DNA from 2 places in the Cupriavidus sp. JZ107 genome. Region 2 is predicted to be linked to the other one. Evidence: riboswitches for the same ligand, from Rfam matches in the RefSeq annotation. Region 2 holds a riboswitch; the other holds the start of a gene.
What was found. Region 2 has a riboswitch for glycine ahead of M1D55_RS09435 (D-amino acid dehydrogenase). Riboswitches for the same ligand answer to the same signal wherever they lie in the genome.
Positions count from the first base shown of each region.

Region 1: linked by a shared signal. The riboswitch ahead of gcvT (glycine cleavage system aminomethyltransferase GcvT) and the one ahead of M1D55_RS09435 (D-amino acid dehydrogenase) in region 2 are both predicted to bind glycine.

Region 1 covers NZ_CP096481.1:88,790-93,200, forward strand. Annotated here, with positions in the region: gene gcvP (aminomethyl-transferring glycine dehydrogenase) at 1-558, opposite strand, end outside; gene gcvH (glycine cleavage system protein GcvH) at 633-1,013, opposite strand; gene gcvT (glycine cleavage system aminomethyltransferase GcvT) at 1,119-2,246, opposite strand; glycine riboswitch at 2,345-2,492, opposite strand; glycine riboswitch at 2,514-2,610, opposite strand; gene M1D55_RS09935 (UvrD-helicase domain-containing protein) at 2,819-4,411, shown strand, end outside.
Region 2 covers NZ_CP096480.1:2,184,265-2,188,675, forward strand. Annotated here, with positions in the region: gene fumC (class II fumarate hydratase) at 26-1,432, shown strand; gene M1D55_RS09430 (diguanylate cyclase domain-containing protein) at 1,594-2,580, shown strand; glycine riboswitch at 2,712-2,828, shown strand; gene M1D55_RS09435 (D-amino acid dehydrogenase) at 2,885-4,222, shown strand.

The DNA of each region.
Region 1 (4,411 bases), on a different replicon from region 2:
GGTATTCGATGCGTGCTTGTTCACGCGCTGCAGCAGCGTCATCGCCTCGGCCGCGGCCGTGCCTTCGTCGAGCATCGACGCATTGGCGATATCGAGGCCCGTCAGGTCGGTGACCATCTGCTGGAAGTTCAGCATCGCCTCCAGGCGGCCCTGCGAGATCTCCGGCTGGTACGGCGTGTAGGCGGTGTACCAGGCCGGGTTTTCGAAGATGTTGCGCAGGATCACGCCCGGGGTCAGCGTGTTGTAGTAGCCCTGGCCGATGAAGCTCTTGAACACCTTGTTCTTGCCGGCGATGCCGCGCAGCTTGGCCAGCGCGGCTTCCTCGCTCAGCGGCTCGGTGAATTCGCCCAGCGGCATGCCGTCGCGGCGGCGGATCGCGGCCGGGATGATGGCGTCCATCAGCGCGGCGCGGCTGTCGTAGCCCAGCACCTTCAGCATGTGCTGCTGTTCGGCGGCGTCGGGACCGATATGGCGGTGGGAGAAGGCGTCGCGAGCTTCGAGTTCGGCCAGCGAAGGGCGAGCGGATTGAGCGGCGTTCATGGGCAGGGGAGCGTTCATGGCAAGTGACTCGGAGAGGCGGGCCGGGGCATGGTGGTCAGCCATGCATCGGCGCCGCGGGCGGGGCGCCGGGCTCAGGCGCCGACGCTGGCCTTGTAGGCGTCGGCCGTCATCAGGCCGTTGACGTCGTCGCCGTTGGCCGGCTTGATCTTGAACAGCCAGGCATCGAAGGCGTTGGCGTTGACGCTCTCGGGCGCGTCCTTGACGGCGTCGTTGACGGCGACCACTTCACCGGCCACCGGCGCGTAGATGTCCGACGCGGCCTTGACCGATTCGACGACCGCCAGCGCGTCGCCGGCGCCGACCGTCTTGCCGACCTCGGGCAGTTCCAGGAAGACGATGTCGCCGAGCGCATCCTGCGCGTGATCGGTGATGCCGATCGTCAGCGTGCCGTCGGTTTCGACGCGCACCCATTCGTGCGACTCGGTGTACTTCAGGTCAGCGGGGAAATTCATCGAGATTCTCCAATTTCAGATTCTTGTGTCGCGCCGCCGCGTGCCATCGGTGAAAGGGGCCGCGGGGCGCAGCGTGACCGGGTGGACGATGTCCGCAGTGAGCCGTCAGCTCACAAGTGCCTTGCCATTGCGCACAAACGGCAGTTTAACCACAGTCGCAGTCAGTTTGCGGTCGCGGATCAGCACCTGGACTTCGCTGCCGAGCGCCACATCCTTGGGCAGGCGCGCGAAGGCGATCGATTGGGACAGGGTCGGGCTGAAGGTGCCAGAGGTGATCTCGCCCTCGCCGGCGGCGGTCAGCACGGTCTGGTGCGCGCGCAGCACGCCGCCCTTGTCGCGCAGGATCAGGCCGGCAAACTGCTGGCGCTGGCCGTTGGCCACCAGCGCGGCCTTGCCGACGAAATCGCGCTCGCTTTGCAGGTCGACGGTCCAGGCCAGGCCGGCGTCGAGCGGCGAGGTGTGGATGTCCATGTCCTGGCCGTACAGGTTCATGCCGGCTTCGAGCCGCAGCGTGTCGCGCGCGCCGAGCCCGGCCGGACGCACGCCGGCGGCATGCAGCTTTTCCCAGACCGCGGCGACGTTGTCGGCCGGAACGACCAGCTCGAAGCCGTCCTCGCCGGTGTAGCCGGTGCGCGCCACCATGATTTCGCCGATCGCGGCATCCTCGACGACCATCGCATTGAACGGCTTGAGCGCCTCGCTGGGCTGGGTCGACGGGAAGGCCGCCCACACCTTGGCGCGCGCGTTCGGGCCCTGCACGGCGACGATGGCCAGCGGCGCGGCGTTATCGGAGGCGTTGTCGGTGCGACGGGGAGAAATGGTCACGCCGGCGCCGGTGTCGGCATTGCGCTGGCGGATCCAGTCGATATCGCCGGTCGCGGTGCTGGCGTTGACCACCAGGCGGAAGCGGTCCTCGGCGAAGAAATAGACGATCAGGTCGTCGATCACACCGCCATTCGGGTCGAGCATGCAGGAATACAGCGCCTTGCCCGGGGTTTGCAGCTTGTCGACGTTGTTGGCGAGCAGTCCGCGCAGGAAGGCGCGGGTATTGGGTCCGGCGAGGTCGACGACGCACATGTGCGAAACGTCGAACATGCCCGCATCGCTGCGCACCGCATGGTGTTCCTCGATCTGCGAGCCGTAGTTGACCGGCATGTCCCATCCGCCGAAATCGACCATGCGGGCGCCGAGGGCGCGGTGGATGGCGTTGAGCGGGGTGGCCTGGAGCGTCATGGATTCCTCGGAGCGTGGCATCGTTCGGTCCGGCGCGCGCGGCGCGCCAAACAAAAAAGGGTCATCCGTCGCACGGCTCGTTGGAACCGTCGCGACGGATGACCCCCTCTGTCCTCGATACCTGAGAGATTACGGACTGGTCCTGCGGTTCGCTTCGAACCCGCCGGCCCCGCCGTGCGCCCCTTCGGTGGACACGCTCATCATTCAATTGATGAATGGCGGGTGTCGCTCTCCAGAGTTCGGCATACATCGTGTGCATGCTGCATGCCGATCCGCCCGGTCCATGGTGCCTGAGAGTTTTCGGGTGATTCCCCTTCGGCGGCGCGAGTGAATGGTCTGTCGCGCGCTCTCCCGGACGGATGGCGCGACTCTAACCGCAGGCCTGCCGGCTGTCAACGCGAGAGCGGCGCGTTGCAGGCCACGGTTCTGGTGGCTCGGCCGGACCCGCCCCCGTGTTAACATCGCCCGCTTTGATCCATCCGCGACCCGTGCCCGAACGCGTCGCGCCTGCGGCCCGCCTCCCTCGCGGTGCGGTCCGACCTCCTGCCGTACCCGAACTCCGCCCCCGACCGATGACCCACGGACTGAACGCCGCCCAATCCGAAGCCGTCCGCTATCTGGACGGCCCCTGCCTGGTGCTCGCCGGCGCGGGTTCGGGCAAGACCCGGGTGATCACGCAGAAGATTGCGCATCTGATCGAGGACAAGGGGTTCGAGCCCCGCCACATCGCCGCGGTGACCTTCACCAACAAGGCCGCCAAGGAAATGCAGGAGCGGATCGCCAAGCTGATGGAGGGCAAGACCCGGGACGGCAAGCGCATCCCGCTGCGCCAGCTGACCGTCTGTACTTTCCACTCGCTGGGCGTGCAGATCCTGCGTGCCGAGGCCGAGCACCTGGGCCTGAAGCCGCAGTTCTCGATCATGGACGCCGACGATTGCTTCGGCCTGATCCAGGAGCAGCTGGCGACCACCGACAAGAAGCTGATCCGCAGCGTGCAGAGCACGATCTCGCTGTGGAAGAACGGCATGGTCGATCCCGAGACCGCGATCGCCGAGGCCGCCGACGCCGACCAGCACCAGGCCGCGCTGATCTACCGCAACTACGTCGCCACGCTGGCGGCGTACCAGGCGGTCGACTTCGACGACCTGATCCGGCTGCCGGCCGAGTTGTTCGCACGCGACGAAACCGTGCGGCTCAAGTGGCAGAACCGGCTGCGCTACTTCCTGGTCGACGAATACCAGGACACCAACGCCTGCCAGTACCAGCTGCTGAAGCTGCTGGCCGGCGGCTCGCATCTGCGCGCGCCCGCCTTCACCGCGGTCGGCGACGACGACCAGGCGATCTACGGCTGGCGCGGCGCCACGCTGGACAATCTGCGCCTGCTGCAGACCGATTTCCCGAACCTGAAGGTCATCAAGCTCGAGCAGAACTATCGCTCCACGGTGCGCATCCTGCAGGCCGCCAATGCGGTGATCGCCAACAACCCCAAGCTGTTCGACAAGACGCTGTGGAGCGAGCACGGCATGGGGGACCCGATCACCGTGACGCCGATGAACGACGAGGAGCACGAGGCCGAGTCGGTGGTGTTCAAGCTGTCGGCGCACAAGTTCGAGCGGCGCGCGCAGTTCCGCGACTACGCGATCCTCTATCGCGGCAACCACCAGGCGCGGCTGTTCGAGCAGATCCTGCGCCGCGAGCGCATCCCGTATGTGCTGTCCGGCGGGCAGAGCTTCTTCGACAAGGCCGAGATCAAGGACATCTGTGCCTATCTGCGGCTGATCGCCAATCCCGACGACGATCCGGCCTTTATCCGCGCGGTCACCACGCCGCGGCGCGGGGTCGGCAATACCACGCTGGAGGTGCTGGGCACCTTCGCCGGGCAGGCCAAGGTGTCGCTGTTCGAGGCGGCGATGATGGGCGGCATCGAAGGCAAGCTGCAGCCGCGCCAGCTGGAGCCGCTGCGCACCTTCTGCGAGGCGATGGTGCGGCTGGCCGACCGTGCCGCGCGCGATCCGGCCACCGAGGTGCTCGACGATCTGATGGAAGGCATCCACTACGAAGCCTATCTGTACGACACCTTCGACGAGCGCCAGGCCCAGGCCAAATGGACCAATACGCTGGAATTCCTCGACTGGCTCAAGCGCAAGGGCACCAAGCCGGAGGCC
Region 2 (4,411 bases):
CATCGTTCGTTCACAGGAGCCAGTCATGTCAGACCAGCAGCCCCCAGCGACCCGCATCGAACAGGACAGCCTGGGCCAGGTACCCGTCCCCGCCGACCACCTGTGGGGCGCGCAGACCGAGCGCTCACGCCAGAACTTCCGCATCGGCAACGAGAAGATGCCGCCCGCGCTGATCGAGGCGTTTGCGATCCTGAAGCTGTGCGCGGCGCGTGCGAACCGCGAGCTGAACGTGCTCGACGCGGGGCTGGCGCAGGCGATCGAACAGGCCGCCGAGGAGATCATCGCCGGCCAGTGGCCCGACGAGTTTCCGCTGTCGGTCTGGCAGACCGGCTCGGGCACGCAGACCAACATGAACCTGAACGAGGTGATCGCCAATCGTGCGATCCAGCTGCTCGGCGGCGAGGTCGGCAGCAAGCGTCCGGTTCATCCCAACGACCACGTCAACGCGAGCCAGTCGTCCAACGACAGCTTCCCGACCGCGATGCATATCGCCGCCGCGCGCGCGGTGCAGCGCCAGCTGCTGCCGGCGCTGGAGACGTTGCAGAAGACGCTGGGCAGCAAGGTCGAGGCCTTCGCCGACATCGTCAAGGTCGGCCGCACCCATCTGCAGGATGCGGTGCCGCTGACGCTGGGCCAGGAGTTCTCCGGTTACCAGGCGCAGGTCGCCGATGCGCAGGCGCGGCTGCACCAGGCCGTGCTGCGCGCGATGCCGGTGCCCCAGGGCGGCACCGCGGTCGGCACCGGCCTGAATGCGCCCGCCGGCTTTGCCGCCGCCTTCGCGCGCGCGCTGGCCGACTACACGGGCCTGCCGTTCGAACCGGCGGCCAACCGCTACGCGCTGCAGGCCGCGCACGACGCGCTCGCCGATCTGTCCGGCGCGCTGAACACCACGGCCTCCTCCTTCCTGAAGATCGCGCGCGATTTCATGCTGCTCGGTTCCGGCCCGCGCGCGGGCTTTGCCGAACTGCAGCTGCCGGCCAACGAGCCGGGCTCGTCGATCATGCCGGGCAAGGTCAACCCGACCCAGGCCGAGGCGCTGGCGATGGTCTGCTGCCGCGTGATCGGCAACCACACCACGATCACGCTGGCCAACGGCCTCGGCACGCTGGAGCTGAACGCCTACAAGCCGGTCATCGTTTACAGCCTGCTGCAGTCGGTTACACTGCTGGCCGACGCGGCGGCCAGCTTCGCCGAACACATGGTGGCCGGCGTCGAAGCCGACCGGGCGCGCATCGCCGAGCTGCTCGAGCGATCGCTGATGCCGGTCACCGCGCTGAACCCGCATATCGGCTACGACAAGGCCGCCGAGATCGCCAAGCTGGCCGTGGCCCGCAACCTGTCGCTGCGCGAGGCGGCAATCGCCTCGGGCCATGTCACCGCCGAGCAGTTCGAACAATGGATCGATCTGAAGGGGATGACGCGCGAGGTGTAGCGTCAGCGCACCGGTGCTGGCGGCCACGTCCACGACGGCGCATGCGGCCGCCCACACATTGAACGACCCATCGACCGGCCCCGCGGCACCGCGGCGGCCGGCGACAAACCCGCTCCAGACGGGCCGACGACGATCGGGGTAACAACGATCGCATTGACGAGATGATTCCTGCTCCCATTCCCGCCGATGACCCGCGGCGCCTCGACGCGCTGTATTCGCTGAACCTCCTCGACACCGCCGCCGAAGAGCGCTTCGACCGGCTGACACGCCTGGCCACGCGGCTGTTCGACGTGCCGATCGCGCTGGTCAGCCTGGTCGACGCCAGGCGGCAATGGTTCAAGTCCTCATTCGGCCTGGCCGTACGCGAAACGCCGCGCGAGCAATCATTCTGCGGCCACGCGATCCTGCGCGACGATCTGCTGATCGTGCCCGATGCGCTGCAGGACCAGCGCTTTCACGACAACCCGCTGGTCACGGGCGCGCCCGGCGTGCGCTTCTATGCCGGCTGCCCGCTCGCGGTACGCGGCGGCGCCAAGGTCGGCACGCTGTGCCTGATCGACACCGCGCCGCGCGAGTTCGACAAGGACGACCAGGCGCTGCTGCACGATCTGGGGCGCCTGGCCGAGCAGGAGCTGGAGTCGGCGCAACTGGCGTCGATGGATGACCTGACGATGCTGTCGAACCGGCGCGGCTTCTCGGCGCTGGCGCAGCATGCGCTGGCGGTCTGCCAGCGCCAGCGGATGCCGGCCACGCTGCTGTTCTTCGACATGGATGGCTTCAAGGCCATCAACGACCGCTTCGGCCACGCGGAGGGCGATCTGGCGCTGGCCGCCTTCGCAGATCAATTGCGCCAGGCGTTCCGGCAGTCCGACCTGATCGGACGGCTCGGCGGCGACGAGTTCGTCGTGCTGCTGGTCGACGCCTGTGCCGACCAGTGCGACGCGATGCTGGCCCGGCTGCGGCAAGGCGTGGAGGCACACAACGCGCAGAGCCAGCGCGGCTATCGGCTCGACTTCAGCGCCGGCGCGGTCGCGTTCGATCCCGCCCGCCATGCGGGCATCGCCGATCTGCTGGCGCAGGCCGATCAGGCGATGTACGCCAACAAGCAGGCCCGCAAGGCGGGGACGCCGCCCGCCGGGCGTCAGTAACTCGCGTTGCGGCCGCCGCCGCGCCGTGTTACTGTCCGCCCATCCAGGAGAAAGCGAGCCTGCCGCGACAGCGCGGCGGCAGCGCTGCCGAAGGCGTACCCCCGAAACGCTCAGGTACCGAAGACTGGAGACGACAACGAACTGGAGAGCGCCGCCATCATGATTTGACGATGACGGCCGCCGAAGGGGCAAGCCGGGTCCGGGGCGGACGCGGTGAATCTCTCAGGCAAAAGGACAGTGGGGGCAGCCGGGTTGGCATCGACGATGCCGGCCGGCTGCCCCTTTTTGCATCCTGGAGCCTGAAATGAAAGTCATCGTGATGGGGGCCGGCGTGATCGGCGTGGCCTCGGCGTGGTATCTGTCCAAGGCCGGCCACGAGGTCGTGGTGCTCGAGCGCAATGCCGGCGCGGCACGCGAAACCAGCTTCGGCAATGGCGGCCAGATCTCGGTCAGCCATGCCGAGCCCTGGGCCAACCCGTCGGCGCCGCTGAAGCTGCTCAGCTGGCTGGGACGCGAGGACGCGCCGCTGCTGTTCCGCCTGCGCGCCGACCCGGCGCAATGGTCGTGGGGCCTGAAATTCCTGCGCGAATGTCCGGCCCGGCGTTCCACCCGCAACATGATCCAGCTGCTCAATCTCGGCACCTACAGCCGCGCCAGCCTGCAGGCGCTGCGCGCCGAGACCGGCATCGAGTACGACCACCTGGCCCGGGGCATCCTGCACTTCTATACCAGCCAGAAGGAATTCGACGCGGCAATCGAGCCGGCGCGCATCATGCGCGAGCTCGGCTGCGAGCGCCGCGTGATCGGTCCCGACGAAGTGGTGAAGCTGGAACCCGCGTTGGCGTCGATCGCGCCGCGGCTGGCGGGCGCCACCTACACCAGCGAGGACGAGTCCGGCGACGTGCATCGCTTCACCACCGGACTGGCCGCGCTGTGCGAGGCGCGCGGCGTGCGCTTCCGCTATGGCGTGCGCGTGCAGCGGCTGCTGGCCGAAGGCGGCCGCATGCGTGGGGTCGAGATCGCCGACGAGACCGGCGCGTACACGGTCGAGCAGGCCGACGCCTACGTGCTCGCGCTCGGCAGCTTCAGCCCGATGCTGGCGCGTCCGCTGGGCGTCAAGCTCGACATCTATCCGGCCAAGGGTTATTCGGCCACGCTGCCGGTGCTCGACCCCGAGCGCGCGCCGAGCGTCAGCCTGACCGACGACGAGTACAAGCTGGTGTTCTCGCGGCTGGGCGACCGGCTGCGCATCGCCGGCACCGCCGAGCTCAACGGCTATTCGATGGAGCTGAACCCGGTGCGCTGCGAGGCCATCGTGCGGCGCACGCTGGAGATCTTCCCCGGTGTCAGCCGGCCCGAACTGGCGCGCTACTGGACCGGCCTGCGTCCCGCGACGCCGGGCAACGTGCCGTATATCGGCGCAAGCGCGGTGCAGGGGCTGTACCTGAACACCGGCCATGGCACGCTGGGCTGGACGCACGGCTGCGGCTCGGGACGCGCGATCGCCGAACTGATCAGCGGCCGCGTGCCGGAGGTCGACTTTGGCTTCTGCGGTCCACTGCCGCCGGCGCGGCGGCTCGCGCGGCCAGTCGCGCCGGTGGCTGCCACGCGCGCCGCCGCAACGGAGGCGGCCGAAGTTTGAGGCGCGTCTGATTCAGGTCTGAAACAACGACACCGGCGCGGCATGGCCTCGACATGCGCGCCGGTGTTTTCGTTTCATCGCTGCCGCGCATGCATGGGCGCCGAAGCGTACCCGTTTCTGCGCACTGCGCTCGGCAAGCGTACCCGTTTCTGCGGGCCGCGGTGGCGGCGGCATTGGCCGCCGCATCGA